DNA from 4 places in the Enterobacter sp. DVT3837 genome. Region 3 is predicted to be linked to each of the others. Evidence: predicted binding sites of a transcription regulator. Region 3 holds the regulator's gene; each other region holds the start of a gene.
What was found. Region 3 encodes PurR, which represses purine synthesis genes. Its sites were predicted from a motif close to CANGCAAACGTTTGCNTG; they were not measured.
Positions count from the first base shown of each region.

Region 1: a site for PurR is predicted at 4,523-4,540, ahead of purH (bifunctional phosphoribosylaminoimidazolecarboxamide formyltransferase/IMP cyclohydrolase). Genes of this name have one in related genera too.
Region 2: a site for PurR is predicted at 5,851-5,868, ahead of pyrD (quinone-dependent dihydroorotate dehydrogenase). Genes of this name have one in related genera too.
Region 4: a site for PurR is predicted at 1,858-1,875, ahead of gltS (sodium/glutamate symporter). Genes of this name have one in related genera too.

Region 1 is NZ_JBWDLA010000001.1:1,177,658-1,185,021, forward strand. Features, by position in the region: rRNA gene AC0XWG_RS05740 (23S ribosomal RNA) at 1-2,190, opposite strand, end outside; tRNA gene AC0XWG_RS05745 (tRNA-Glu) at 2,383-2,458, opposite strand; rRNA gene AC0XWG_RS05750 (16S ribosomal RNA) at 2,544-4,083, opposite strand; gene purH (bifunctional phosphoribosylaminoimidazolecarboxamide formyltransferase/IMP cyclohydrolase) at 4,648-6,237, shown strand; gene purD (phosphoribosylamine--glycine ligase) at 6,253-7,364, shown strand, end outside.
Region 2 is NZ_JBWDLA010000002.1:1,520,025-1,527,388, reverse strand. Features, by position in the region: gene pepN (aminopeptidase N) at 1-1,424, shown strand, start outside; gene ssuB (aliphatic sulfonates ABC transporter ATP-binding protein) at 1,474-2,244, opposite strand; gene ssuC (aliphatic sulfonate ABC transporter permease SsuC) at 2,241-3,032, opposite strand; gene ssuD (FMNH2-dependent alkanesulfonate monooxygenase) at 3,042-4,187, opposite strand; gene AC0XWG_RS22430 (sulfonate ABC transporter substrate-binding protein) at 4,184-5,146, opposite strand; gene ssuE (NADPH-dependent FMN reductase) at 5,139-5,714, opposite strand; gene pyrD (quinone-dependent dihydroorotate dehydrogenase) at 5,963-6,973, shown strand; gene zapC (cell division protein ZapC) at 7,139-7,364, shown strand, end outside.
Region 3 is NZ_JBWDLA010000002.1:1,128,579-1,135,942, reverse strand. Features, by position in the region: gene punR (DNA-binding transcriptional activator PunR) at 41-952, shown strand; gene purR (HTH-type transcriptional repressor PurR) at 970-1,995, opposite strand; gene cydH (cytochrome bd-I oxidase subunit CydH) at 2,293-2,382, shown strand; gene AC0XWG_RS20350 (MFS transporter) at 2,546-3,712, shown strand; gene sodB (superoxide dismutase [Fe]) at 3,752-4,333, opposite strand; gene AC0XWG_RS20340 (C40 family peptidase) at 4,455-5,228, opposite strand; gene grxD (monothiol glutaredoxin 4) at 5,567-5,914, shown strand; gene rnt (ribonuclease T) at 5,959-6,609, opposite strand; gene gloA (lactoylglutathione lyase) at 6,705-7,112, opposite strand; gene nemA (alkene reductase) at 7,213-7,364, opposite strand, start outside.
Region 4 is NZ_JBWDLA010000001.1:1,338,922-1,346,285, forward strand. Features, by position in the region: gene recG (ATP-dependent DNA helicase RecG) at 1-496, shown strand, start outside; gene gltS (sodium/glutamate symporter) at 499-1,701, opposite strand; gene xanP (xanthine/proton symporter XanP) at 1,927-3,318, shown strand; gene AC0XWG_RS06525 (AsmA family protein) at 3,438-5,126, shown strand; gene yicI (alpha-xylosidase) at 5,284-7,364, opposite strand, start outside.

The DNA of each region.
Region 1 (7,364 bases), on a different contig from region 3:
AGCCATTAAAGGGTGGTATTTCAAGGGCGGCTCCACGCAGACTGGCGTCCACGCTTCAAAGCCTCCCACCTATCCTACACATCAAGGACCAGTGTTCAGTGTCAAGCTATAGTAAAGGTTCACGGGGTCTTTCCGTCTTGCCGCGGGTACACTGCATCTTCACAGCGAGTTCAATTTCACTGAGTCTCGGGTGGAGACAGCCTGGCCATCATTACGCCATTCGTGCAGGTCGGAACTTACCCGACAAGGAATTTCGCTACCTTAGGACCGTTATAGTTACGGCCGCCGTTTACCGGGGCTTCGATCAAGAGCTTCGCGTTGCCGCTAACCCCATCAATTAACCTTCCGGCACCGGGCAGGCGTCACACCGTATACGTCCACTTTCGTGTTTGCACAGTGCTGTGTTTTTAATAAACAGTTGCAGCCAGCTGGTATCTTCGACTGATTTCAGCTCCACCCGCAGGGGCTTCACCTACATATCAGCGTGCCTTCTCCCGAAGTTACGGCACCATTTTGCCTAGTTCCTTCACCCGAGTTCTCTCAAGCGCCTTGGTATTCTCTACCTGACCACCTGTGTCGGTTTGGGGTACGATTTGATGTTACCTGATGCTTAGAGGCTTTTCCTGGAAGCAGGGCATTTGTTACTTCAGCACCGTAGTGCCTCGTCATCACACCTCAGCGTTAATAAGGTACCGGATTTACCTGGAACCTCCGCCTACATGCTTAAACCGGGACAACCGTCGCCCGGCTAACATAGCCTTCTCCGTCCCCCCTTCGCAGTAACACCAAGTACAGGAATATTAACCTGTTTCCCATCGACTACGCCTTTCGGCCTCGCCTTAGGGGTCGACTCACCCTGCCCCGATTAACGTTGGACAGGAACCCTTGGTCTTCCGGCGTGCGGGCTTTTCACCCGCATTATCGTTACTTATGTCAGCATTCGCACTTCTGATACCTCCAGCACCCCTCACAGGACACCTTCAACGGCTTACAGAACGCTCCCCTACCCAACAACACATAGTGTCGCTGCCGCAGCTTCGGTGCATGGTTTAGCCCCGTTACATCTTCCGCGCAGGCCGACTCGACCAGTGAGCTATTACGCTTTCTTTAAATGATGGCTGCTTCTAAGCCAACATCCTGGCTGTCTGTGCCTTCCCACATCGTTTCCCACTTAACCATGACTTTGGGACCTTAGCTGGCGGTCTGGGTTGTTTCCCTCTTCACGACGGACGTTAGCACCCGCCGTGTGTCTCCCGTGATAACATTCTTCGGTATTCGTAGTTTGCATCGGGTTGGTAAGCCGGGATGGCCCCCTAGCCGAAACAGTGCTCTACCCCCGAAGATGAGTTCACGAGGCGCTACCTAAATAGCTTTCGGGGAGAACCAGCTATCTCCCGGTTTGATTGGCCTTTCACCCCCAGCCACAAGTCATCCGCTAATTTTTCAACATTAGTCGGTTCGGTCCTCCAGTTAGTGTTACCCAACCTTCAACCTGCCCATGGCTAGATCACCGGGTTTCGGGTCTATACCCTGCAACTTAACGCCCAGTTAAGACTCGGTTTCCCTTCGGCTCCCCTATACGGTTAACCTTGCTACAGAATATAAGTCGCTGACCCATTATACAAAAGGTACGCAGTCACACCACGAAGGTGCTCCCACTGCTTGTACGTACACGGTTTCAGGTTCTTTTTCACTCCCCTCGCCGGGGTTCTTTTCGCCTTTCCCTCACGGTACTGGTTCACTATCGGTCAGTCAGGAGTATTTAGCCTTGGAGGATGGTCCCCCCATATTCAGACAGGATACCACGTGTCCCGCCCTACTCTTCGAGTTCACAACCTGTGCATTTTCGTGTACGGGACTATCACCCTGTACCGTCGGACTTTCCAGACCGTTCCACTAACACACAAGCTGATTCAGACTCTGGGCTGCTCCCCGTTCGCTCGCCGCTACTGGGGGAATCTCGGTTGATTTCTTTTCCTCGGGGTACTTAGATGTTTCAGTTCCCCCGGTTCGCCTCGTTAACCTATGTATTCAGTTAACGATAGTGTGACGAATCACACTGGGTTTCCCCATTCGGACATCGCCGGGTCAAAGGTTCATATCACCTCGCCGGCGCTTTTCGCAGATTAGCACGTCCTTCATCGCCTCTGACTGCCAGGGCATCCACCGTGTACGCTTAGTCGCTTAACCTCACAACCCGAAGATGTTTCTTTCGATTCACCATCGACTTGCGAAAATTTGAGAGACTCGAACACACATAACATGTGTGTCGTTTCAATTTTCAGCTTGATCCAGATTTTTAAAGAGCAAATATCTCAAACATGACTCGCAAGTCAGTTTTGAGATATGACGGCAGGTGACTTTCACTCACGAACCAGCAAGTGGCGTCCCCTAGGGGATTCGAACCCCTGTTACCGCCGTGAAAGGGCGGTGTCCTGGGCCTCTAGACGAAGGGGACGTATAAGTCTCAATCGCAAGACGCCTTGCTATTTACTTTTCATCAGACAATCTGTGTGAGCACTGCAAAGGCAGGTTCTTTAAGGTAAGGAGGTGATCCAACCGCAGGTTCCCCTACGGTTACCTTGTTACGACTTCACCCCAGTCATGAATCACAAAGTGGTAAGCGCCCTCCCGAAGGTTAAGCTACCTACTTCTTTTGCAACCCACTCCCATGGTGTGACGGGCGGTGTGTACAAGGCCCGGGAACGTATTCACCGTAGCATTCTGATCTACGATTACTAGCGATTCCGACTTCATGGAGTCGAGTTGCAGACTCCAATCCGGACTACGACGCACTTTATGAGGTCCGCTTGCTCTCGCGAGGTCGCTTCTCTTTGTATGCGCCATTGTAGCACGTGTGTAGCCCTACTCGTAAGGGCCATGATGACTTGACGTCATCCCCACCTTCCTCCAGTTTATCACTGGCAGTCTCCTTTGAGTTCCCGGCCGGACCGCTGGCAACAAAGGATAAGGGTTGCGCTCGTTGCGGGACTTAACCCAACATTTCACAACACGAGCTGACGACAGCCATGCAGCACCTGTCTCAGAGTTCCCGAAGGCACCAATCCATCTCTGGAAAGTTCTCTGGATGTCAAGAGTAGGTAAGGTTCTTCGCGTTGCATCGAATTAAACCACATGCTCCACCGCTTGTGCGGGCCCCCGTCAATTCATTTGAGTTTTAACCTTGCGGCCGTACTCCCCAGGCGGTCGACTTAACGCGTTAGCTCCGGAAGCCACGCCTCAAGGGCACAACCTCCAAGTCGACATCGTTTACGGCGTGGACTACCAGGGTATCTAATCCTGTTTGCTCCCCACGCTTTCGCACCTGAGCGTCAGTCTTTGTCCAGGGGGCCGCCTTCGCCACCGGTATTCCTCCAGATCTCTACGCATTTCACCGCTACACCTGGAATTCTACCCCCCTCTACAAGACTCTAGCCTGCCAGTTTCGAATGCAGTTCCCAGGTTGAGCCCGGGGATTTCACATCCGACTTGACAGACCGCCTGCGTGCGCTTTACGCCCAGTAATTCCGATTAACGCTTGCACCCTCCGTATTACCGCGGCTGCTGGCACGGAGTTAGCCGGTGCTTCTTCTGCGGGTAACGTCAATTGCTGAGGTTATTAACCTCAGCACCTTCCTCCCCGCTGAAAGTACTTTACAACCCGAAGGCCTTCTTCATACACGCGGCATGGCTGCATCAGGCTTGCGCCCATTGTGCAATATTCCCCACTGCTGCCTCCCGTAGGAGTCTGGACCGTGTCTCAGTTCCAGTGTGGCTGGTCATCCTCTCAGACCAGCTAGGGATCGTCGCCTAGGTGAGCCGTTACCCCACCTACTAGCTAATCCCATCTGGGCACATCTGATGGCAAGAGGCCCGAAGGTCCCCCTCTTTGGTCTTGCGACGTTATGCGGTATTAGCTACCGTTTCCAGTAGTTATCCCCCTCCATCAGGCAGTTTCCCAGACATTACTCACCCGTCCGCCGCTCGTCACCCGAGAGCAAGCTCTCTGTGCTACCGCTCGACTTGCATGTGTTAGGCCTGCCGCCAGCGTTCAATCTGAGCCATGATCAAACTCTTCAATTTAAAAGTTTGATGCTCAATGAATTAAACTTCGTAATGAATTACGTGTTCACTCGTTGAGACTTGGTATTCATTTTTCGTCCGAGGACGTTAAGAATCCATGTCACTTTGAGTGCCCACACAGATTGTCTGATAAATTGTTAAAGAGCAGTGCAACGCGGCTTTCAGCTCACCGTTGCGAGGTGGCGTATATTACGCTTTCCTCTTTCAGAGTCAACCCGTTATTTCAGGATTTTTTCTCTTCAACCGACCGGCTTGTTTGTGAAGTGATTCACATCCGCCGTGTCGATGGAGGCGCATTATAGGGAGTTCTCCGCAGGCCGCAATAGAAAAATTGCAGAAAAATGACTGACTGCTGCATTCCACAGCAAAACCCCGCCTTATACCTTTTTACACACAGACTTATCCACAATGCTACGAAAAAGTGAAAATTCGCGAGCGTTGCGCAAACGTTTTCGTTAAAATGCTCGCGCCTGACAAGGATGCCCCGTTAGGGGTGTTAGCTGAGTTTTTTTGTGGAAAATTCATCTAACGCTCTCTGTAATCGTGAAATCCAGGGGATTTACCATGCAACAACGTCGTCCAATCCGCCGCGCTCTGCTCAGTGTTTCTGATAAAGCCGGTATCGTCGAATTCGCTCAGGCACTTTCTGCACGTGGTGTAGAGCTGCTTTCTACTGGCGGAACTGCTCGCCTGTTAGCAGATAAAGGCTTGCCGGTAACCGAAGTGTCCGATTACACCGGTTTCCCGGAAATGATGGATGGACGCGTGAAAACCCTGCACCCGAAAGTGCATGGCGGCATCCTTGGTCGTCGCGGCCAGGATGACGGTATTATGGAACAACACGATATCGCACCTATCGATATGGTTGTTGTTAACCTCTACCCGTTTGCCCAGACCGTTGCCCGCGAAGGCTGCTCTCTGGAAGATGCAGTGGAGAATATTGATATTGGTGGCCCAACCATGGTGCGCTCCGCGGCCAAGAACCATAAAGATGTCGCCATCGTAGTAAAGAGCAACGACTACGCTGCCATTATTAAAGAGATGGATGCCAACGAAGGCTCCCTGACTCTGGATACGCGTTTCGACCTCGCCATTAAAGCATTCGAACACACCGCCGCTTACGACAGCATGATTGCCAACTACTTCGGTAGCCTGGTCCCGGCTTACCATGGCGAAAGCAATGAGCCGTCTGGTCGCTTCCCACGTACCCTGAACCTGAACTTCATTAAGAAGCAGGATATGCGTTACGGTGAGAACAGCCACCAGCAGGCTGCTTTCTATATAGAAGAAGAAGTCAAAGAAGCGTCTGTGGCGACTGCACAGCAGGTTCAGGGTAAAGCGCTCTCTTATAACAACATTGCCGACACCGATGCCGCGCTGGAATGTGTAAAAGAGTTCAGCGAACCAGCCTGCGTTATCGTGAAGCACGCAAACCCATGCGGCGTGGCGGTAAGCACCTCTATTCTGGACGCCTACGATCGTGCGTATAAAACCGACCCGACCTCGGCGTTCGGCGGCATTATCGCCTTCAACCGCGAGCTGGATGCTGAAACGGCACAGGCCATCATCTCCCGTCAGTTTGTCGAAGTGATCATCGCGCCATCCGCATCTGAAGAAGCGCTGAAAATCACCTCTGCAAAACAGAACGTGCGCGTGCTGGTTTGCGGCCAGTGGGCTGAGCGTGTACCAGGCCTGGACTTCAAACGCGTGAACGGCGGTCTGCTGGTTCAGGACCGCGACCTGGGTATGGTGACAGAAGCCGACCTGCGCGTGGTGACCAAACGTCAACCAACCGAGCAGGAACTGCGTGACGCGCTGTTCTGCTGGAAAGTGGCGAAATTCGTGAAATCCAACGCCATTGTCTACGCGAAAGAGAACATGACCATCGGGATAGGTGCAGGCCAGATGAGCCGTGTCTACTCTGCAAAAATTGCCGGGATTAAAGCAGGTGATGAAGGTCTGGAAGTGAAAGGCTCCGCCATGGCGTCTGACGCCTTCTTCCCGTTCCGTGACGGTATCGATGCTGCCGCAGCAGTAGGCATCACCTGTGTGATCCAGCCTGGCGGTTCCATTCGTGATGACGAAGTGATTGCCGCTGCCGATGAACACGGTATTGCGATGATCTTCACCGACATGCGCCACTTCCGCCATTAATTCCCGGAGTAGAAAATGAAAGTATTAGTGATTGGTAATGGCGGACGCGAGCACGCTCTGGCGTGGAAAGCGGCACAGTCTCCGCTGGTGAAAACCGTCTTTGTGGCACCGGGCAACGCCGGTACGGCGCTGGAGCCTGCGCTGCAGAACGTGGCTATCGGCGTGACCGATATTCCAGCACTGCTGAGCTTTGCCCAGAACGAGAAAATCGATCTGACCATCGTCGGCCCGGAAGCGCCGCTGGTGATTGGCGTGGTGGATGCGTTCCGCGCGGCCGGCCTTAAAATCTTCGGGCCAACCGAAGGTGCAGCACAGCTCGAAGGCTCCAAAGCCTTCACCAAAGATTTCCTCGCGCGTCACAACATCCCGACGGCGGAATATCAGAACTTCACGGAAGTTGAGCCAGCCCTGGCTTATCTGCGTGAAAAAGGCGCGCCGATTGTCATTAAGGCCGACGGCCTGGCTGCCGGTAAAGGCGTTATCGTGGCGATGACTCTCGAAGAAGCGGAGGCCGCGGTGCAGGACATGCTGGCAGGTAACGCATTCGGCGACGCAGGCCATCGCATCGTGATCGAAGAGTTCCTCGATGGTGAAGAGGCGAGCTTCATTGTAATGGTCGACGGCGAGCACGTTCTACCGATGGCTACCAGCCAGGATCATAAACGCGTAGGCAATGCGGATACCGGCCCGAACACCGGCGGTATGGGCGCTTACTCACCCGCTCCGGTCGTGACTGACGAAGTACATCAGCGCACGATGGATCGCATCATCTGGCCAACCGTAAAAGGTATGGCAGCAGAAGGGAATACTTACACCGGTTTCCTCTATGCGGGTCTGATGATCGACAAACAGGGTAACCCGAAGGTCATCGAGTTCAACTGCCGCTTTGGCGATCCAGAAACTCAGCCGATCATGCTGCGCATGAAATCCGATCTGGTCGATCTGTGCCTGGCAGCCTGTGAAGGTAAGCTGGATGAGAAAACTTCCGAGTGGGACGAACGTGCGTCTCTGGGCGTGGTGATTGCCGCTGGCGGCTATCCAGGCAATTACAACACCGGAGATGAGATCCACGGTCTGCCGCTGGAAGAGCTCGAAGGCGGTAAAGTGTTCCATGCGGGTACGAAACT
Region 2 (7,364 bases), 390 kb from region 3:
AAGAGAACTTCCAGAAAGGCATGCAGCTCTACTTCGAGCGTCATGACGGCAGCGCGGCCACTTGCGACGATTTTGTGCAGGCGATGGAAGATGCTTCCAATGTGGATCTCTCTCACTTCCGCCTCTGGTACAGCCAGGCCGGTACGCCGATTGTCACCGTCAAAGACGATTACAACCCGGAAACCGAGCAGTACACCCTGACCATCAGCCAGCGCACGCCGCCAACAGCGGAGCAGGAAGAGAAACATCCGCTTCACATTCCGTTCAGCATTGAACTGTATGATAACGAAGGCAAAGTCATTCCTCTCCAGAAGGGTGGCCACCCGGTACACCACGTGCTGAATGTGACCCAGGCAGAGCAGACCTTTATCTTCGACAACGTTTACTTCCAGCCGGTCCCTGCGCTGCTGTGTGAGTTCTCTGCACCAGTGAAACTGGAGTATAAATGGAGCGATCAGCAGTTGACGTTCCTGATGCGTCACGCGCGCAACGACTTCTCCCGTTGGGATGCCGCGCAAAGTCTGCTGGCGACCTACATTAAGCTCAACGTAAACCGTCATCAGCAGGGCCAGCCGCTGTCGCTGCCTGCCCATGTGGCTGACGCGTTCCGCGCGGTCCTGCTGGATGAGAAGATTGACCCGGCGCTGGCCGCTGAAATTCTGACCCTGCCGTCAGCGACTGAAATCGCCGAGTTGTTTGACATCATCGACCCAATTGCCATCGTCGCGGTGCGTGAAGCGTTGACCCGTACGCTGGCTGCAGAACTGGCCGATGAGTTCCTGGCGATTTATAACGCCAATAAACTTGATACTTATCGCGTAGAGCACGCGGACATCGGTAAGCGTTCTCTGCGTAATACCTGCCTGCGCTATCTGGCGTTTGGTGAGGCTGAGTTGGCGAACACGCTGGTAAGCAAGCAGTACCATGAAGCGGATAACATGACTGACGCGCTGGCTGCCCTGGCTGCAAGCGTCGCCGCCGAACTGCCGTGCCGTGATGCGCTGATGCAGGAGTATGACGACAAGTGGCATCAGGATGGCCTGGTGATGGACAAATGGTTCATCCTGCAGGCGACCAGCCCGGCGCAAGACGCGCTCAGCAAAGTACGCAGCCTGCTGAAGCACCGTTCGTTTACCATGAGCAACCCGAACCGCGTACGTTCCCTGATTGGCGCGTTTGCCAGCAGCAACCCGGCCGCATTCCACGCCGAAGACGGCAGCGGTTATGAGTTCATGGTAGAAATGCTGACCGAGCTGAACAGCCGTAACCCGCAGGTGGCATCACGTCTGATCGAGCCGCTTATCCGTCTGAAGCGCTACGATGCTAAGCGCCAGGCGAAAATGCGTGCCGCGCTTGAGCAGCTGAAAGGACTGGAAAACCTGTCTGGCGATCTGTACGAGAAGATTGCTAAAGCGTTAGCGTAATAAAAGATAACCCTCCCTCTCCCTGCGGGAGAGGGTCGGGGTGAGGGCATCAGGCATTAGCCTTAGCTCGCTGTAACTCCGTGCCCCCGCGCTTCATCACCCGATCCAGCACTTCTGCCTCCAGCTCCGCCAGTCTTGCCGAACCTACGCGGCGAGGGCGCGCAATATCCACCGTCAGATCCAGACCCATTTTTCCTTCTTCTATTAACAGCACGCGATCGGCCATCGCTACCGCTTCAGACACGTCATGCGTCACCAGTAGCACCGTAAAGCCATGCTTCTGCCACAGGGATCCAATCAAATCCTGCATTTCGATTCGTGTCAGGGCGTCGAGTGCGCCGAGCGGCTCATCAAGCAACAACAGACCCGGACGATGGATTAACGCCCGCGCCAGTGCAACGCGCTGCTTCTGCCCACCTGACAGCGCCGCAGGCCATTCATCCGCGCGATTTTCCAGCCCTACGGCGGCAAGCGCCTGGCGGGCCTCCTCTCGCCAGTTGCCTTTAAGCCCCAGCCCGACGTTATCAATGACTGTTTTCCAGGGCAGCAGGCGCGCATCCTGAAACATCATGCGGGTGTCGTTCTGAATCTTTGCCAGCGGCGTTGTACCGGCAAGAATTTCACCGCCGTTTGGGGCCTCCAGTCCGGCTAACAGGCGCAACAGCGTGCTCTTACCGCCGCCGCTGCGCCCGACAACGGCTACGAATTGTCCGGCAGGAATGTGCAGATCCAGCGCATTCAGAATGGTGTTTTCGCCGTAGCGTTTGGTCACGCCGTTCAGCAGTAACGGCGTCCCCTGGTTCAGTCGTGCTGTATTCATGCTTTCGCCTCCTGAAGGGTGTAGGCCGGGTTCCAGCGCAGCCAGCTGCGTTCCAGCCACTGGGCGCTGACATCGGCGAGTTTGCCGAGCAGGGCATAAAGGATGATCGCGACTACCACCACGTCCGTTTGCAGGAATTCGCGAGCGTTCATCGCCAGATAACCGATGCCAGAGTTGGCCGAGATGGTCTCCGCCACTATCAACGTTAGCCACATCAGGCCGAGCGCAAAACGCACCCCGACCATAATGGAGGGCAGGGCGCCAGGGAGAATGACGTGGGTAAAAAGCGCGAAGCCTGATAAACCATAGCTGCGCGCCATCTCGACCAGACCACGATCGATGTTACGGATCCCATGCCAGGTATTGATGTAAATCGGGAACAGCGTACCCAGCGCCACGAGGAATATTTTGGCGCTCTCATCAATACCAAACCACAAAATCACCAGCGGGATCAGCGCCAGATGCGGAACGTTGCGCAGCATCTGAATGGACGTATCCAGCAGCCGCTCGCCCCAGCGTGAAAGACCGCTGATCAAACCCAGAATCAGGCCGATGCTGCCGCCGATGGAAAACCCAATCACGGCGCGCCAGGAACTGATCGCCAGATGTTGCCACAGCTCTCCGCTGACGCTCAGCGACCAGAACGCTTCTACGACGCCCATAGGTGCGGGCAGAATGCGGCTCGACAGCCAGCCGGTGGACGACGCGAGCTGCCAGACGGCCACGATACCGACGGGCAAAAACCACGGCGCGGCGCGCAGGAGCCATTTTTGTGAGATGGCAGACATGGTCACTCCTTAGCTTTGTGCGGCTTTTCGTGGAATAAATTCATTCGCCACGGCTTCGCCCTGAAGCTGGAGCGGTTGCGGCTGAGGAATTTCCGGGATGGCGACATCCAGATGCGGGAACAACAGCTCGCCCACTTTGTACGCCTCTTCGAGATGCGGATAACCGGAGAGAATAAAGCTGTCGATGCCCAGGTCAGCGTATTCATTAATACGGGCTGCCACGGTCGCACCGTCGCCAACCAGCGCCGTGCCCGCACCGCCGCGAACCAGACCGACACCCGCCCACAGGTTTGGGCTGATCTCCAGGTTCTCGCGCTTGCCGTTGTGCAGGGATGCCATCCGGTGCTGCCCGACGGAATCGGTTTTGGCAAACGCAGCCTGTGCTTTCGCGATGGTGGCATCATCAAGATGGGAGATGAGACGATCGGCCGCCTGCCAGGCTTCTTCGTTGGTCTCACGCACAATCACATGCAGGCGGATACCGAAGCGTACCTTACGGCCATGGGCGGCCGCTTTAGCGCGTACCTGGGCTATTTTTTCTTTCACCAACTCTGGCGGCTCGCCCCAGGTCAGATAGAGATCAACCTGCTCTGCCGCCAGGTCCTGCGCCACGTCCGATGACCCGCCAAAATAGAGAGGAGGGCGTGGCTGTTGGACCGGAGGGAAGTAGAGTTTCGCGTCGCGAACGTGAATATGTTTACCTTCGAACGTCACGGTTTCACCTTCCAGCAGACGTCGCCAGACGCGGGTGAATTCGGCGGAGGCTTCATAGCGCTCAGTGTGATCGAGGAACACGCCGTCGCCCGCCAGCTCCTGCGGATCGCTGCCCGTCACCAGGTTAAACAGGGCGCGTCCGTTAGACAGTCTGTCCAGGGTTGCCGCCTGACGCGCCGCCACGGTGGGGGAGACAACGCTCGGACGCAAGGCCACCAGAAACTTCAGACGCTGGGTGACCGGGATCATCGACGCGGCGACCAGCCAGGCATCTTCACACGAGCGTCCGGTCGGGATCAGTACGCCAGTGAAACCAATTCTGTCCGCTGCCTGTGCAATCTGCTGCAGGTAGCCATGGTCAACCGGGCGTGAACCCTCTTCCGTACCAAGATAGTGGCCATCACCATGGGTGGGTAAAAACCAGAAAAGATTCAGACTCATGATTTTGTTCCTTCTTTACCGGCGGGCTGCCAGATACGTTCGCGAATAGTGACCTGTTTTGGCACCAGGTGGTTTTGATAGAAGAGGTCAGCCGTTTGTTGCTGAAGTGCGGCGACGTGCGCGTCTACGGGCGTGATGGTGGTCGGTGGACGGTGGTTGAGATAGCTCGCGATCACCGGCTCAGGTAAGCCCATGGTTTTCGCCAGCAGGGTAATGCTCTCCTGACGCTGGCTTTGAGTCAGTGCATCCGCCTGAGTAAAGGTATCAAGAACCTCTTGCACAAAGGCGCCGTTCTTTTCCGCATAAGGGCGAGCAGCCAGATAGAACGAGCCGGTCTGTTTAAGCGTGGTGCCATCTTTTAGCACCCGTACACCGCCCTGCAGTAATGCGGCGGAATAGTACGGATCCCAGATGGCCCAGGCATCAACGTTCTTCTGCTGGAACGCGGCGCGCGCGTCGGCAGGCGTCAGGTAAACGGGCTGAATGTCGGTAAACTTGAGTCCGGCCTCTTGCAGAGCACGCAGCAGCAGGTTGTGTGAGCTGGAGCCTTTCTGGAAAGCAACTTTATGCCCTTTAAGGTCGGCGACGTTTTTAATGTCGCTATTTTCAGGTACCAGAATCACTTCGGCCTTCGGTTTGGGCGGTTCAACACCTACATAGAGCAGGTCTGCTCCCGCGGCCTGGGCGAATATCGGCGGGATATCGCCTGTACTGCCCAGATCAATACTGCCCACGTTCAGCGCTTCCAGCATCTGAGGACCAGCCGGGAACTCAACCCAGGAGAATTTTGTGTCCGGGAAGCGTTTTTCCAGAAGCTGGTGGCTTTTTGCCAGCACCATGCTGACGCTGCCTTTCTGGTAGCCAATGCGTAAGCTTTCAGGTGACGTTTGCCCGGCATGGGCCAGTGACGTTAGCGCCATCAGTCCGGCTAGTCCAATATGGGTTAAGGTTTTAAACATGTGCAACTCCTTGCGGATGACCAAAAGCAGGTGCCTGGATATCCCTGCGATGCAGGGCATGCCAGAAGGTATCCAGGGCGTTATCGAGGCGGGTCTGCAGATTCGGTGTAAAGTGCGGTTTATGTTGATAGTCGATGACCTGGGAGTCGTCCGCGAACACACCGTGGAGGATCTCCTGTGCTTTCAGGGCGTTCAGCACCGGCTTCAGGGCATAATCCACTGCCAGTAAATGCGCCACCGTACCGCCAGTTGCCAGAGGCAGCACCACTTTGCCATCCAGCGCACGTTCAGGGAGCAGGTCAAGCAGGGTTTTCAGTGCCCCGGAAAAAGAGGCTTTATAAATGGGGGTCGCCACGATTAACCCATCAGCGCCTTTAAGCTGCTCCGTCAGGGTGTGAAGCGCCGGGCTGTCAAAACGGGCATAGAGCAAATCTTCAGGTTCGAAGTTATGCAGGTTCCAGTGGCACACTTCCACATCCAGGGCATTAAGTTTTTCACGGGCATATTCCAGCAGGGCGCTGGAGCGTGAAGGGAATCGTGGACTTCCGGCCAGAGTAATGACGCGCATACGTTCTCCTTATAACCAATTGTTTGCTTTTATCTAACATTCATAACAATTTTCAGGAGTGTGACACTGAGCGGTTATTCCACTAAATGATTTATCTGCAATTTAAATGCGAAAAAGTGAATAAGAAATGAGCCGGGAGGGAAACGATTGCGTTTTACGCTGATTTTTTGCCGCAGGTCAATTCCCTTTCGGCGTCGGATCGCCCATAATCCCCTCCCGGTTTGCACACCGGGAATCCAGGAGAGTTCATGTACTACCCCTTCGTTCGTAAAGCCCTTTTCCAGCTCGACCCTGAGCGTGCTCATGAAATTACATTCCAGCAATTACGTCGTATTACAGGAACGCCGCTGGTCGCTCTGGTGCGTCAAAATGTGCCGGAAAAACCTGTGCAATGCATGGGATTGACCTTTAAAAACCCGCTGGGTCTTGCGGCAGGTCTGGACAAAAATGGCGAGTGCATTGATGCCCTGGGCGCGATGGGCTTTGGCTCTATCGAAATCGGTACCGTCACGCCGCGCCCACAACCGGGAAATGACAAGCCGCGTCTGTTCCGTCTGGTCGAAGCTGAAGGCTTGATCAACCGCATGGGCTTTAATAACCTCGGTGTCGATCACCTCGTTGAGAATGTAAAAAAAGCCCATTTTGATGGCGTATTAGGTATCAATATTGGCAAAAATAAAGACACGCCGGTAGAGCAAGGTAAAGATGACTATCTGATTTGTATGGAAAAAGTCTACGCCTATGCTGGTTATATTGCGGTGAATATTTCCTCACCCAATACCCCGGGGCTGCGTTCTTTGCAATATGGTGAAGCGTTGGACGATCTTCTGAGTGCCATTAAAAATAAACAAAATGAGCTGCAGTCGATCCACCATAAATATGTTCCCGTCGCGGTTAAGATCGCTCCGGATCTTTCCGTCGAAGAATTGATCCAGGTTGCCGACAGTTTAGTTCGCCATAATATTGATGGTGTGATTGCGACCAATACCACACTCGATCGCTCCCTGGTTCAGGGAATGAAAAACTGTGACGAAGCGGGTGGGTTAAGTGGACGTCCGGTACAATTAAAAAGCACCGAAATTATTCGTGCATTGTCAGCGGAATTAAAAGGTCGTTTACCGATTATCGGCGTCGGTGGTATCGACTCTGTGATTGCTGCACGCGAGAAGATGGCAGCAGGTGCGTCACTGGTGCAAATCTATTCCGGCTTTATTTTTAAAGGACCACCGCTGATTAAAGAAATCGTTACTCATATCTAATCTTTTCTCTTAATCAGACAACCAGGGCTTTATTTCCGGCCCTGGTTGTTTTATATTCCGTCATTGTTGCTTATTTAGACATTATAGTCTTTTATTAAATGGTGTTAAAAACGAAGCGACGAGCAGGACATTTTTAGTACAGGACGTTTGGGACGGGAGAGAAACATGCGAATTAAACCTGACGATAACTGGCGCTGGTATTTTTGCGACGAGCATGACCGTATGATGCTCGATTTAGCCAATGGTATGTTGTTTCGTTCTCGTTTTGCCCGCCGAATGTTAACCCCTGACGCTTTTTCTCCGTCAGGATTCTGTGTTGACGATGCTGCGCTTTATTTCTCCTTTGAAGAAAAATGTCGCGATCTGGTGCTCTCTAAAGAGCAACGTGCCG
Region 3 (7,364 bases):
AATATTTGGCGTGTGCATTCAAATTTTTTGCAGGCAGAAAATGTGGTCAGATTATTCTCTTGAAGTGGTCGATGCTGTCGCGCGTAACGGCAGTTTCAGTGGAGCGGCGCAGGAGTTACACCGCGTGCCTTCAGCTATCAGCTATACAGTACGTCAGCTCGAGGAGTGGCTGGCGGTTCCGCTGTTTGAACGGCGACATCGTGATGTGGAATTAACGCCCGCCGGCGCGTGGTTTTTGAAAGAAGGACGTTCTGTCATCAAAAAAATGCAGATCACCCGCGAACAGTGTCAGCAGATCGCTAACGGCTGGCGGGGGCATATTTCCATCGCGGTGGATAATATCGTCAAACCCGAGCGTACCCGGCAAATGATTGTCGACTTCTATCGTCATTTTTCTGACGTCGAATTGCGGGTCTCGCAGGAGGTGTTTAACGGCGTCTGGGATGCGCTGGCGGACGGCAGGGCAGAGATGGCGATCGGGGCCACGCAGGCGATTCCGGTTGGGGGACGTTATGCGTTTCGCGATATGGGGATGCTGAGCTGGAAATGCGTGGTGGCAAGCGATCATCCGCTGGCGGCTCTGGAAGGCCCCTTGAGCGACGATACGCTACGCAACTGGCCATCGCTGGTGCTGGAGGATACGTCCCGTTCATTACCCAAGCGTATCACCTGGCTTCTGGATAACCAGCGGCGGGTGGTTGCACCCGACTGGGAATCGTCGGCGACGTGCCTCAGTGCTGGCTTGTGCGTTGCGATGGTGCCCGTTCATTTTGCGCGGCCGCGAATTGACACCGGAGAGTGGGTTGAGTTGACGCTAGAGAACCCGTTCCCGGATGCGGCCTGTTGCCTCACCTGGCAACAAAATGATGTCTCGCCAGCGATGGCCTGGCTGCTGGATTATCTGGGAGACAGCGAAACGCTAAACCGGGAATGGCTACGGGAGCCAGCTTAACTGGCCCCGTGAAGAGATTACCGGCGGTAGTCGCGGAACGGACCATCCGCAACGGAGCGGCGTTCAATAAGACGCGGGTGAACTTCAATGGACTGTGACTCTTCTCGTTTGTTGACGATCCTGTCCATCAGCATATTAAAGGCGGTTTCACCCAGTGAGTCTTTCGGCTGGTGAATGGTCGTTAATGCCGGCGTAAAGAAGCGCGCGTTACGCACGTTGTCATACCCGATCACAGAAATATCCTGCGGTACACGCAGACCCAGCTCATCGGCAGCACAGAGGGCACCCATTGCCATGATGTCGCCCCCGCAGAAAACGGCGGTCGGACGGTGCTGCTGGGAGACGATCTGCTGCATCGCGCGGTAGCCCGACTCCGGTTCGAAGTCGCCCTGCACGATCCAGTTTTCCGGAACGGTGATCAGCGCTTCTTCCATCGCTTTCATAAACCCAGCCAGACGACCTGCACCGGTATTGCGCTCCAGTGGACCCGGGATCACACCGATCTCGCGGTGACCGCGTTCTATCAGATAACGACCCGCCATATAACCGCCTTCAAAGGCGTTATCGATAACGGAATCGGTGAAGTCCGCGCGGGCTTCACCCCAGTCCATCACCACCATTGGGATATGGCGATACTCTTCCAGCATGGACAGCACAGTTTCCGGATACTCGGAACACATCACCAGCAGGCCATCAACGCGCTTTTGCGCCATCATCGACAGGTAGGCGCGCTGTTTTTCAATGCTGTTCCACGCGTTGCCCAGAATCAGGGTATAGCCTTTTTGAAAACAGTTTTTCTCAACCGCTTCAATGATCTCGGCAAAATAGGCCGCTTCACTGCTGGTCGCCAGCAAACCAATAGACTTGGTGTGATTAACCTTGAGGCTACGCGCAACCGCACTTGGCGAATAGTGCAGTTCTTTGATCGCTGCCCAGACGGCGTTGCGCGTCTCTTCCGCCACAAAGCGGGTTTTGTTAATTACATGTGATACGGTTGTAGTGGAAACGTTTGCGCGTTTTGCTACATCTTTAATTGTTGCCATTAAATGTCACTCCAGACCATATCCTAAACTCCTGAAAAAATTGAAGGTAAACGTTTGCCTTCTCTCACCCTTATCGCGCAATTTTGAATTGCGACACGCCGGGAAAACGACACAGGACGTCAGGAGGGGGTCAATGGCCGGTACGCTAATAAATTTAGCGTGGAATTTTGTCCTATCTTGATGAAAAGGGGAAGAGGTAAAGTGGTTATCCGTTTAAATCCAGGAAGATTTTTGACGTAAATTGTGCAAAAATGAGCAAGCTCACTTTTCGTGGGGGGATTAAAAGGAGAAAAATTGATGAGTTCCGATCTGAAGTTTTCGCTGTTCACCACCGTTATTGTGCTGGCTTTGATTGTCGCAGCGGGTCTGACGGCCGCACTGCACTGATTTACGCGGAGGGAGAGCCTTCTCCCTCCCGATTCCCCTGATTGTTACTTCTCTGGCAAAAATCTTTTGCCATTTTGTTAACTTCTCATTTTTTGTGATTGATGTCATGCTTTCCGCTTCTTTGTTCTGTGTCACCTCATGACACGGCATCCGGAGTTGACGTATGAAAATCAATTTTCCCCTGCTGGCCCTGGCGATTGGCGCTTTTGGGATTGGCACCACTGAATTCTCCCCGATGGGTTTACTGCCTGTTATTGCCAGAGGCGTGGATGTCTCGATCCCTGCCGCAGGGATGTTAATCAGCGCCTACGCTATCGGCGTGATGGTCGGGGCGCCGCTGATGACGCTTCTGCTTTCGCATCGCGCGCGCCGCAATGCGCTGATTTTCCTGATGGCGATTTTCACCCTGGGCAACGTGCTTTCCGCCATTTCGCCGGACTACACCACATTGATGCTGTCCCGCATTCTGACCAGCCTTAACCACGGCGCGTTCTTTGGGCTGGGGTCGGTCGTAGCCGCAAGCGTGGTGCCAAAACACAAGCAGGCGAGTGCCGTGGCAACCATGTTTATGGGACTAACGATTGCCAACATCGGCGGGGTGCCTGCGGCAACCTGGCTGGGTGAAGCGATCGGCTGGCGTATGTCTTTCCTGGCGACGGCCGGTCTCGGTGTGATCGCGATGGTGGCACTGTTCTTCTCCCTGCCGAAAGGCAGCGCGGGGGAACGTCCTGACGTGCGCAAAGAGTTGTCTGTGCTGGTACGCCCGCAGGTGCTCTCGGCATTGCTGACGACCGTGTTGGGGGCAGGGGCGATGTTTACCCTCTATACCTACATTTCTCCCGTGCTTCACGACATCACTCACGCGACACCGATCTTTATCACTGCGATGCTGGTGTTGATTGGCGTGGGCTTCTCGATTGGTAACTATCTGGGTGGGAAATTTGCCGACCGTTCCGTGAGCGGGACGTTGAAGGGCTTCTTAACCCTGCTGATTGTCATCATGATTGCTATTCCGTGGCTGGCACGTAATGAGTTCGGAGCAGCCATTGCGATGGTCGTCTGGGGAGCTGCCACCTTTGCTGTGGTTCCACCGCTGCAAATGCGCGTGATGCGTGTCGCCCATGAGGCGCCGGGTCTTTCGTCTTCAGTGAATATTGGCGCGTTCAATCTCGGTAATGCGCTCGGTGCAGCCGCCGGTGGCGCGGTTATTTCCGGGGGGCTGGGATACAGTTTTGTACCGGTGATGGGGGCGATTATTGCCGCGCTTGGTCTGCTGTTGGTGATGATGTCCGGTCGTAAGCAGCCAGAAACAGTCTGCGCTGCTGAATAAGCAAAAAAACGCAGAAGGGCGAACCCTTCTGCGTGTCTCTTATGCGGCGAAGTTCTTCGCCACAAACTCCCAGTTAACCAGTGCCCAGAAGTGCTCCAGGTAGTTCGGGCGCGCGTTACGGTAATCAATGTAGTAAGCGTGTTCCCAAACGTCCACGGTCATCAGCGGCTTAGCGCTGGTGGTCAGTGGGGTACCCGCGTTAGAGGTGGAAACGATAGCCAGTTTGCCATCGGCTTCTTTTACCAGCCACGTCCAGCCAGAACCGAAGTTCTTGATAGCTGCATCGGTAAATTTCGCTTTGAAATCCGCGAAGCTGCCAAAGGCGGCGTTGATGGCGGTAGCCAGTTCACCGGCAGGTTCGCCACCGGCGTTTGGCGCCAGGCAGTGCCAGTAGAAGGTGTGGTTCCACACCTGAGCTGCGTTGTTGAATACGCCCCCCTCAGAGCTTCGGACGATCTCTTCCAGCGTTTTGCCTTCAAAATCGGTGCCCTTGATCAGGTTGTTCAGGTTGGTGACGTACGTCTGGTGATGCTTGCCGTAGTGATATTCCAGGGTTTCCGCAGAAATGTGCGGTGCCAGGGCGTCTTTTGCATACGGTAGTGCAGGTAATTCGAACGACATTGCTTCTCTCCTTATTGTATTTTGTGTTGCCAATAACCACACAGACAACGAGGAGAGAATAGCAAATTGAAAGGGTATGCAAAAGAGGAACTTACCCTGCCGCGACGCGGCAGGGCAGGGATTAGCGAATGGTTTTAGGTGTCATGACGCGACGCGCGCCGACGTAGTGGCGAACCCAGTAGTCTTCACTCAGCGAGGTGATCTGAATATCCTGACCGCTGCGTGGTGACTGAATGAATTTTCCGTTACCGACATAGACACCGACGTGGTCAGCCGTGCCGCGACCCTGTGTACGGAAGAAGACCAGATCGCCGTTTTCCAGCTCACCACGGTCAACCGGAGAAGCATCGCGCAGGTGGTACATTTCATTGGCAGTACGTGGAATGCGGAACTTCACCAGATCTTTATAGGCGTAATAGACGAGGCCACTGCAGTCAAAACCGGTACGCGGTGAACTGCCACCCCAGTGATAAGGTTTGCCAATTTGCCCCATCAGTTTGTTCATCGCGGTTTTTTGCGCTTTCTGTACACGCACTTTATGCACTTCCGCTATTTTCGTGACCTTCGTGCATTTCGCCTTGTGGCCTTTACGCGTGATGCATTTTTCAGTCACGAGGTTGGCGGCAGTCTGCGAGGCTTTACTTTTGGATGTGTGAGCAGTGCGGGAAGATTTTGTTTTTGTCTTGCTTGAAGCGGTTTGTTTAGTCTGAGCAGTTGTTTTTTTCTTATCGTTCTTACTGGTGGTTTTTTTCTTACGTTCTGTGGCTTTCACCAGATGGTTCTTTTGCACAGCAGAATGCCGCGCCTGCTGAGAGGCGTTTGCCACTGGCGTGAAAGTGAGTGATGTAAACAGTAAAGCACAGAGCGTGATCGAGATTTTATTTATCCGCGCCACTGGGCAGTCCCCTGATAAATGCAGGTCATCTATAGTACCTGCGTATGATTTACAAAGCCCGTCGATTCTAATCCATAAAAACCCGAGAAGTTAATAGCATTTTTCAATCTACAATCGAGTTTCGTTAGCAAGTGCAAAAAAATTCATCGTTCTGTCGCACATTTGTTCACTCCCTAAGCAAAACCCTGAGTGCAGCAGGGTTAAACACCATTTGCAATGCAACTTTTCATGAGTCGCGGTAAAATAAATAAACGTGACAAAAATGTTATTTTCCGATGCCAGTCTGAACCGCTACAATGTCAGACTAATGCCGTAACAGAAGTTAAAGGAAGCAAGACATGAGCACCACTATTGAAAAAATCCAGCGCCAGATCGCTGAAAACCCGATTCTGCTGTATATGAAAGGTTCTCCGAAGCTGCCAAGCTGCGGCTTCTCCGCGCAAGCCGTTCAGGCACTGTCTGCCTGTGGTGAGCGTTTTGCTTACGTTGATATCCTGCAAAACCCGGACATCCGCGCTGAGCTGCCTAAGTACGCTAACTGGCCGACGTTCCCACAGCTGTGGGTAGACGGTGAACTGGTTGGCGGTTGCGATATCCTGATTGAGATGTATCAGCGCGGTGAACTGCAGCAGCTGATCAAAGAGACGGCGGCTAAGTACAAAACTGAAGAGCCGGACGCAGAGTAACTTTCTGCCGAAATAAAAAAGCGACCTCTTCAGGTCGCTTTTTTTTACTCTTCGCTGTCGCCCATCGGCAGCGGCCAGCCGCCCAGACGTTTCCAGCGGTTGACGATCTCACAGAACAGCTCTGCAGTGCGTTCCGTGTCATACAGGGCAGAGTGCGCCTGCGTACCGTCAAACTCAATACCTGCCGTGATACAGGCCTTTGATAACACCGTTTGCCCCAGCGCCAGGCCACTCAGGGCGGCAGTATCGAAGGTGACAAATGGGTGGAAGGGATTTCGTTTGAGCGAGGCACGCTCTGCGGCGGCCATGGTAAAGCTGTGATCGAATGTGGCGTTATGGGCTACCATGATCGCGCGGCTGCAGTTGCTCTCTTTCATACCTTTACGCACCATCTTAAAAATGGCGTGCAGCGCATCATATTCACTGACTGCACCACGTAACGGGTTATGCGGGTCGATACCGTTAAACGCCAGTGCTTCCGGCTGTAAGTTTGCCCCTTCAAAAGGATCAACGTGGAAATGCAGCGTGGTGTCCGGTGTAAGCCAGCCCTGTTCATCCATCTTCAGCGTGATGGCGGCAATTTCGAGCAGCGCATCGGTTTTAGCGTTAAATCCGGCTGTTTCTACATCAATGACAACGGGATAAAAACCACGAAAACGGTCGCACAGACCGCTAAATTGAGCGTTATCGGACATCAGGGTCTCTTACATGGGGAAAAAGCAGAGCGCATTATGGCAAATTTTGGAAGGGTATGCAGTAAAACTACGGGCGCATATTGCGCCCTGAGGGATCAGTTGCCCAGACCGCGACCGGCGTCTTTGGCTTCAATCAGCTCGATTTTGTAACCGTCCGGATCTTCCACAAACGCAATCACGGTAGTGCCACCTTTGACCGGGCCCGCTTCGCGCGTCACGTTACCGCCGTTGCTGCGAATGCGCTCACACGCTTCCGCCGCGTTGTCCACTTCCAGCGCGATATGGCCGTAGGCCGTACCCAGCTCATAGCTGTCTACGCCCCAGTTGTAAGTCAACTCAATCACCGCTTCGTCCGTTTCCGGGCCATAACCCACAAACGCCAGCGAGTATTTGTATTCCGGGTTTTCACTGGTGCGCAGCAGTTTCATACCCAGGACGTTAGTGTAGAAATCAATAGAACGTTGCAGATCGCCAACGCGCAGCATGGTGTGAAGTAGGCGCATAATTTCCTCATTAACCTATGGAATAGAATATGTTTTTGAACAGAAACGATGTTTTAGTATAGCGGCGAATTGTCGCCGCTATCAATGCTCATTGGAGGGATTACAGAGAAGGGTAGTCGGTGTAGCCTTCTGCACCACCGCCGTAGAAGCTTTCCGGACGCTGTGGGTTCAGTGCCGCTTTCTGCTGCAGGCGGGCAACCAGATCCGGGTTGGCGATGTAGTCGCGGCCAAACGCGACGGCGTCGATCAGAC
Region 4 (7,364 bases), on a different contig from region 3:
CGCGGAGAAACAGGCGGTGATGCAGTCGTTCAAACAGGGGGAGCTGCATTTACTGGTTGCTACGACGGTCATTGAAGTAGGCGTCGACGTGCCAAACTCCAGCCTGATGATCATCGAAAACCCGGAGCGTCTGGGCCTTGCCCAGCTCCACCAGCTGCGCGGGCGCGTTGGCCGCGGCGCGGTGGCGTCCCACTGCGTACTGCTCTATAAAGCCCCACTGTCAAAAACCGCCCAGATGCGGTTGCAGGTGCTGCGCGACAGCAACGACGGTTTTGTTATTGCGCAAAAAGACCTTGAGATACGTGGCCCGGGAGAACTTTTGGGCACGCGGCAGACGGGGAATGCTGAATTCAAAGTGGCGGATTTGTTGCGCGATCAGGCGATGATCCCCGAAGTTCAACGCCTGGCTCGCCACATTCATGAACGCTACCCCGAACAGGCGGCAGCGTTAATAGAGCGCTGGATGCCGGAAACCGAACGTTATTCCAACGCCTGATCTCAGGCAAACATCGGCAGCATCAGGTACAGCTTAATCACCAGCGCGTTGACGATATCTATAAAGAACGCACCGACCATCGGTACCACCAGAAACGCCATATGCGATGGGCCAAAGCGTTCAGTGATCGCCTGCATGTTGGCAATAGCCGTTGGGGTTGCCCCCAGACCAAACCCGCAGTGACCCGCTGCCAGCACCGCCGCATCGTAGTTTTTCCCCATCATGCGCCAGGTAACAAACATCGCGTACAGCGCCATAAACAGTGCCTGCACCGCCAGAATGGCCACCATCGGCAGCGCCAGCGAGGCCAGTTCCCACAGTTTGAGGCTCATCAGCGCCATCGCGAGGAACAGCGACAGACAGACGTTGCCCAGCACTGAAACCGCACGTTCGAACACACGATAAAAACCCATCAGCGCCAGACCGTTGCTCAGGATCACCCCGATAAACAGCACGCAGACAAACGTCGGCAGTTCGAACGGGGAACCTGCCAGCCATTGCGCAACCATCTTTCCCACCGTCAGGCAGATGGCAATCATCGCGATGGTCTCAATCAGCACCAGTGAAGTAATGCTGCGCCCAACATCCGGTTTTTCGAATGCAGTCGGCACCAGCTCATCGTCCGGCCTGCCGTCCGGCGTGGTGGAGTGCTTCACCAGATAACGCGCCACCGGGCCACCAATCAGTCCACCCAGCACCAGGCCAAAGGTCGCACAGGCCATCGCCACTTCAGTTGCGTTTTCAAAGCCATAGCGCTCGATAAACAGCTTGCTCCACGCCGCGCCGGTACCGTGTCCCCCGGACAATGTAATTGACCCGGCCAGCAACCCCATCAGCGGATCCAGCCCCAGCAACGTCGCCATTCCGATGCCGATAGCGTTTTGCATCAGCAGCAGCCCCACCACCACTATCAGGAATACGCCGAGCACTTTACCGCCCGCCCGCAGGCTCGCGAGGTTGGCATTCAGGCCGATGGTGGCAAAAAAAGCCAGCATCAGAGGGTCTTTCAGGGACATATCAAAATCAATTTCCCAGCCCATGCTCTTTTTCAACACCAGCAGGGCCAGCGCTACCAGCAGGCCACCGGCGACAGGTTCGGGAATGGTGTATTTCTTCAGAAGGGAAACGCTATGCACCAGCTTACGGCCAAGCAGTAAGACCAGCGTTGCGGCAACAAGGGTCGACAACGTATCGAGATGAATCATAGAAGGCTCCTGTATTGCGCGTGTTCCATACACACGCGGCGTTATCCTGGGCCGGTTTGCGCTCTTCATGAGCCACCGGCGCAAAAAGTGTAATTTTTTTTCCCGATACGTTGTAGAAAACCTGCTCAAAGCGGCAGATTTTCTTCCTTTTTTTTGCTGGCAATCGTTTGCTTTTACCAGATGGTCAGATAAAATGCCCGCTTTTCCACCGTGGGATTGCCGCCGATGTCCGTTAACACCATAGAGTCGCCAGATGCGCAACCGATTGCGCAGAAGCAAAATAGCGAACTGATTTACCGCCTTGAAGACCGCCCGCCGCTGCCGCAAACGCTTTTCGCCGCCTGCCAGCATCTTCTGGCGATGTTTGTTGCGGTGATCACCCCGGCGCTGCTGATCTGCCAGGCGCTCGGTTTACCGGCTCAGGACACTCAGCACATCATCAGCATGTCTCTCTTCGCCTCTGGCGTGGCCTCGATTATTCAAATTAAAGCGTGGGGTCCGGTGGGATCTGGTCTGCTGTCGATTCAGGGCACCAGTTTTAACTTCGTGGCACCACTGATCATGGGTGGTACAGCGCTGAAAACCGGCGGTGCGGATGTGCCGACGATGATGGCGGCGCTGTTCGGTACGCTGATGCTGGCCAGCTGTACGGAAATGGTGATCTCCCGCGTGCTGCATCTGGCTCGCCGCGTCATCACCCCGCTGGTGTCTGGCGTCGTCGTGATGATTATCGGCCTGTCGCTGATCCAGGTGGGCCTCACCTCCATCGGCGGCGGCTATGCCGCAATGAGCGACCACACCTTCGGCGCGCCGAAAAACCTGCTGCTGGCGGGTGTCGTGCTGGCGATCATTATTCTGCTTAACCGTCAGCGCAACCCGTATCTGCGCGTCGCCTCGCTGGTGATTGCCATGGCGGCGGGTTATCTGCTGGCGTGGGCGCTGGGCATGCTGCCAGAGAACACCGCGCCGACCAACAGCGCGCTGATCACCGTTCCAACACCACTCTACTACGGCCTGGGCATTGACTGGGGCCTGCTCCTGCCGCTGATGCTGGTCTTTATGATCACCTCTCTGGAGACCATCGGCGATATCACTGCCACGTCAGACGTCTCCGAGCAGCCGGTTTCCGGCCCGCTGTACATGAAGCGCCTGAAAGGCGGCGTGCTGGCGAACGGCCTGAACTCGTTTGTCTCTGCGGTATTCAATACCTTCCCGAACTCCTGCTTCGGCCAGAACAACGGCGTGATCCAGTTGACTGGCGTTGCCAGCCGCTACGTCGGTTTTGTGGTGGCGCTGATGCTGATTGTCCTCGGTCTGTTCCCGGCGGTAAGCGGCTTTGTGCAGCACATTCCTGAGCCGGTACTGGGCGGTGCAACGCTGGTGATGTTTGGCACAATTGCCGCTTCCGGCGTACGTATCGTTTCCCGCGAACCGCTGAACCGCCGTGCAATTATGATTATCGCGCTGTCGCTGGCCGTGGGTCTGGGTGTGTCTCAGCAGCCGCTGATCCTGCAGTTTGCCCCGGACTGGGTGAAAAACCTGCTCTCTTCCGGCATTGCCGCGGGCGGTATCACCGCTATCGTTCTGAACCTCGTATTCCCGCCTGAGAAAAATTGATCTCTCTCACGGCAGGCAGTCAATGCCTGCCGTGACATCTAATTACACCATTCCCGCCTTGAGGATTGCGCATAAATCGTGCATAACTCCTTTATGTGCGTTTTGCGGGATGGAAGACCATGAAATTTATTGGAAAGCTACTCGTCTATCTTCTGGTAGCCGTGCTGATTGTGGTGCTGGCGCTCTATATCCTGCTCCAGACCCGCTGGGGTGCGAGTCAGGTCAGCAACTGGGTGACGGTAAATACCGACTACGAGCTCAGTTTCGACAAGATGAATCACCGCTTTTCGTCGCCTTCCCACATCATTCTGGAAAACGTCACCTTTGGCCGGGATGGCAAACCCGCCACGCTGGTTGCCAAAAAAGTCGATATTGGCCTCAGTAGCCGACAGGTTACCGATCCGCTGCATATGGACACCATCTCCCTGTTCGATGGCACGCTGAATCTTTCTCCTCAGACTGCGCCGCTGCCTTTCCAGTCAGACCGTCTGCAACTGAACAACATGGCCTTTAACAGCCCCAATACGGAGTGGGATTTAAGTGCCCAGAAAGTCACGGGGGGTGTCAGCCCATGGCAACCAGAAGCAGGCAACGTGCTGGGTAAAAATGCGCAGATCCAGATGAGCGCAGGATCGCTCACCCTGAACGGCGTGCCGGCCACCAACGTGTTGATCGAGGGTCAGTTGAACGGCAAGGAAGTGGTGTTGAACACCATCGGTGCCGATATGGCCCGCGGTTCACTCACCGGCTCCGCCCTGCGTAACGCCGACGGAAGCTGGATCATCGACACCCTGCGTCTGAACGAAATCCGCCTGCAGAGCGATAAAACGCTGATGGATTTCTTCGCACCGCTGACCACCATCCCCTCTCTGCAGATTGGCCGCCTGGACGTGACCGATGCCCGCCTGCAGGGCCCGGACTGGGCAGTTACTGATCTTGATTTAAGCCTGCGCAACCTGACGCTGAGTAAAGGCGACTGGCAGAGCCAGGAAGGGCGTTTATCCATGAACGCCAGCGAATTCATCTACGGTTCGCTGCATCTGTTTGACCCAATCCTGAATGCGGAATTCTCTCCGCAGGGCGTGGCGTTGCGCCAGCTAACCTCCCGCTGGGAAGGCGGCATGGTGCGCACCTCTGGCAACTGGCAGCGCGACGGCAAAGCGCTGATGCTGGACGATGTCGCCATCGCCGGGCTGGAGTATACCCTGCCGCAGAACTGGAAAACGCTGTGGATGGAGCCTCTGCCGGAATGGCTGAACAGCGTGACGCTGCAAAAATTCAGTCTGAGCCGCAACCTGGTGATCGACATCGATCCGACCTTCCCGTGGCAGATCACCTCTCTTGATGGCTATGGCGCGAACCTGCAACTGGTGAAAGATCGCCAGTGGGGCGTCTGGGGCGGCAGCGCAACCCTGAACGGCGCGGCGGCAACCTTTAACCGCGTGGATGTGCGTCGTCCGTCACTGGCACTGAATGCTAACGCTGCCACGGTGAATATTACTGACCTGAGCGCGTTTACTGAGAAAGGCATTCTGGAAGCCACGGCGACGGTTTCACAACTGCCCCAACGGCAAACCACTGTTAGCCTGAACGGGCGCGGTGTGCCGCTGAACGTGATCGAGCACTGGGGTTGGCCAGCGCTGCCGATTGCGGGTGACGGCAATATTCAGCTCACCGCCAGCGGCAGCGTGCAGGACAAAGCCCCGCTGAAGCCAACCGTTAACGGGAAACTGAATGCAGTCAATATGGATAAGCAGCAGGTCGAGCAGACAATGACGGGCGGTGTGGTTTCAACACCGATGCAATAAACAAGCCGGGTGGCGCAAGGTAAATGCAAAACGGCAACCCTGTTGCCGTTTTTGATGTTTGTTCCCTCTCCCTGTGGGAGAGGGTCAGGGTGAGGGCATCAGACCGCACAATTATCATAGGCCCGGTAAGCGAAGCGCCACCGGGCATTTGTACGGCTCAGAGGTGAATCACCACCTCATCCCCCTCGGCTTTCACCACCACACCCCACTCGCTGCCCGCGAGTGAACCGCCCTTCACACCGCTCACCTTCTGCACGTTGCGCAAGCACACCGACCAGTTTTGCGCGTCTCCCGCGCCGGTAAGGGTCACGATTTCGCCCCGACGTGACGCCTTCAGCGTAAACGTCACGGAGCCGTCCGTCGCAGGCACTTCGCTCATCGCCGTTGCGCCGTCATCCAGGTTAAACAGCTGGAAAGCTGTGCCCTCATGCCACGCGTAATCCGGCTTCTGGTTATTATTGCCCAGCGCCAGCAGTGTGTTATCGCGCACATAAACTGGCAGGCTCATAAAATCGTGCTGCTGTTTATGCCAGCGGCTGCCCTGGATTTCATCGTTATGCCACAGATGCGTCCAGCGTCCTTCCGGCAGATAAAACTGCACGTCACCCACTTCGGAGAACACCGGCGCAACCATCATGGAATCCCCCAGCATGTACTGACGGTCAAGATAATCGCACGCCGGATCGTCCGGGAACTCGAGCATCATCGCCCGCAGCATCGGGGTACCGCACTCGCGCGCCAGCGCAGCCTGACGATACAAATACGGCATCATCTGGCATTTCAACTGAGTGAAATGGCGCACCACGTCGCAGGACTCGTCATCGTACGCCCACGGCACGCGGTAGGATTTGCTGCCGTGCAGGCGACTGTGGCTGGAGAACAGCCCAAACGCGCACCAGCGCTTGTAGACGTGCGCCGGAGCCGTATTTTCGAACCCGCCGATATCGTGGCTCCAGAAGCCAAAGCCAGACAGGCCGATCGACAGCCCACCGCGCAGGCTTTCTGCCATTGATTCATAGTTGGCGTAGCAGTCACCGCCCCAGTGCACCGGGAACTTCTGCGCACCCACGGACGCTGAACGGGCGAACAGTACAGCATCGTCTTCGCCGACGGTTTCTTTCAGTACGTTCCACACCAGTTCGTTATAGATGTAGGCGTAGTGGTTGTGCATCTTCTGCGGATCGGAACCGTCGAACCACTGCACGTCGGTCGGGATACGCTCGCCGAAGTCAGTCTTGAAACAATCCACGCCAATATCCCCCAGGCCTTTCAGCTTGTCGGCGTACCATTTGCAGGCTTCCGGGTTGGTGAAGTCATAGATCGCCAGACCCGGCTGCCATTTGTCCCACTGCCACAGGGAGCCATCCGGGCGCTTGAGCAGGTAACCCTTCTCTTTCAGTTCCTGGAAGATTGGGGATTTCTGGCCGATGTACGGGTTGATCCACACGCAAACCTTCAATCCTTTCTCTTTCAGGCGACGGATCATCCCTTCAGGATCCGGGAAGGTCACCGGGTCCCACTCGAAATCGCACCACTGGAAGGCCTTCATCCAGAAGCAGTCGAAGTGGAAGACGTGTAGCGGCAGGTCGCGCTCGGCCATACCGTCGATAAAGCTGTTGACCGTGGCTTCGTCATAGTTGGTGGTAAACGAGGTGGTCAGCCACAGGCCGAACGACCACGCTGGCGGCAGCGCCGGACGCCCGGTGAACTGCGTATAGCGGTTCAGCACCTCTTTTGGGGTCGGGCCGTCGATCACGAAGTACTCGAGATATTCTCCTTCCACGCTGAACTGCACTTTGGAGACCTTCTCGGAGCCGACTTCAAACGAGACGTTTTCCGGGTGATTCACCAGCACGCCGTAGCCGCGGTTGGTCAGGTAGAACGGGATATTTTTGTAGGACTGCTCGGTGCTGGTGCCGCCGTCGCGGTTCCAGGTTTCGACCGTTTGCCCGTTGCGCACCAGCGCGGTAAAGCGCTCGCCCAGGCCGTAGACCGTTTCCCCCACGCCCAGATCCAGACGCTCAAAAACGTAGCTGCGGTCGGTATTGCTGTCCTGCACGTAGCCGTTGTTTTTCAGCTGGCTGCCGGTAATACGCTGGCCGTTGCGCAGGAAATCCAGCGTCCAGAACTCACCTTTGGTGACGCGTATGCTAACGCTGCCGCTTTTCAGCTCGGCAAATTCGGCGTTGTTTTCAATCTCTACCTTCACGTCTTTCAGCACATTCAGCGGATAGTGCG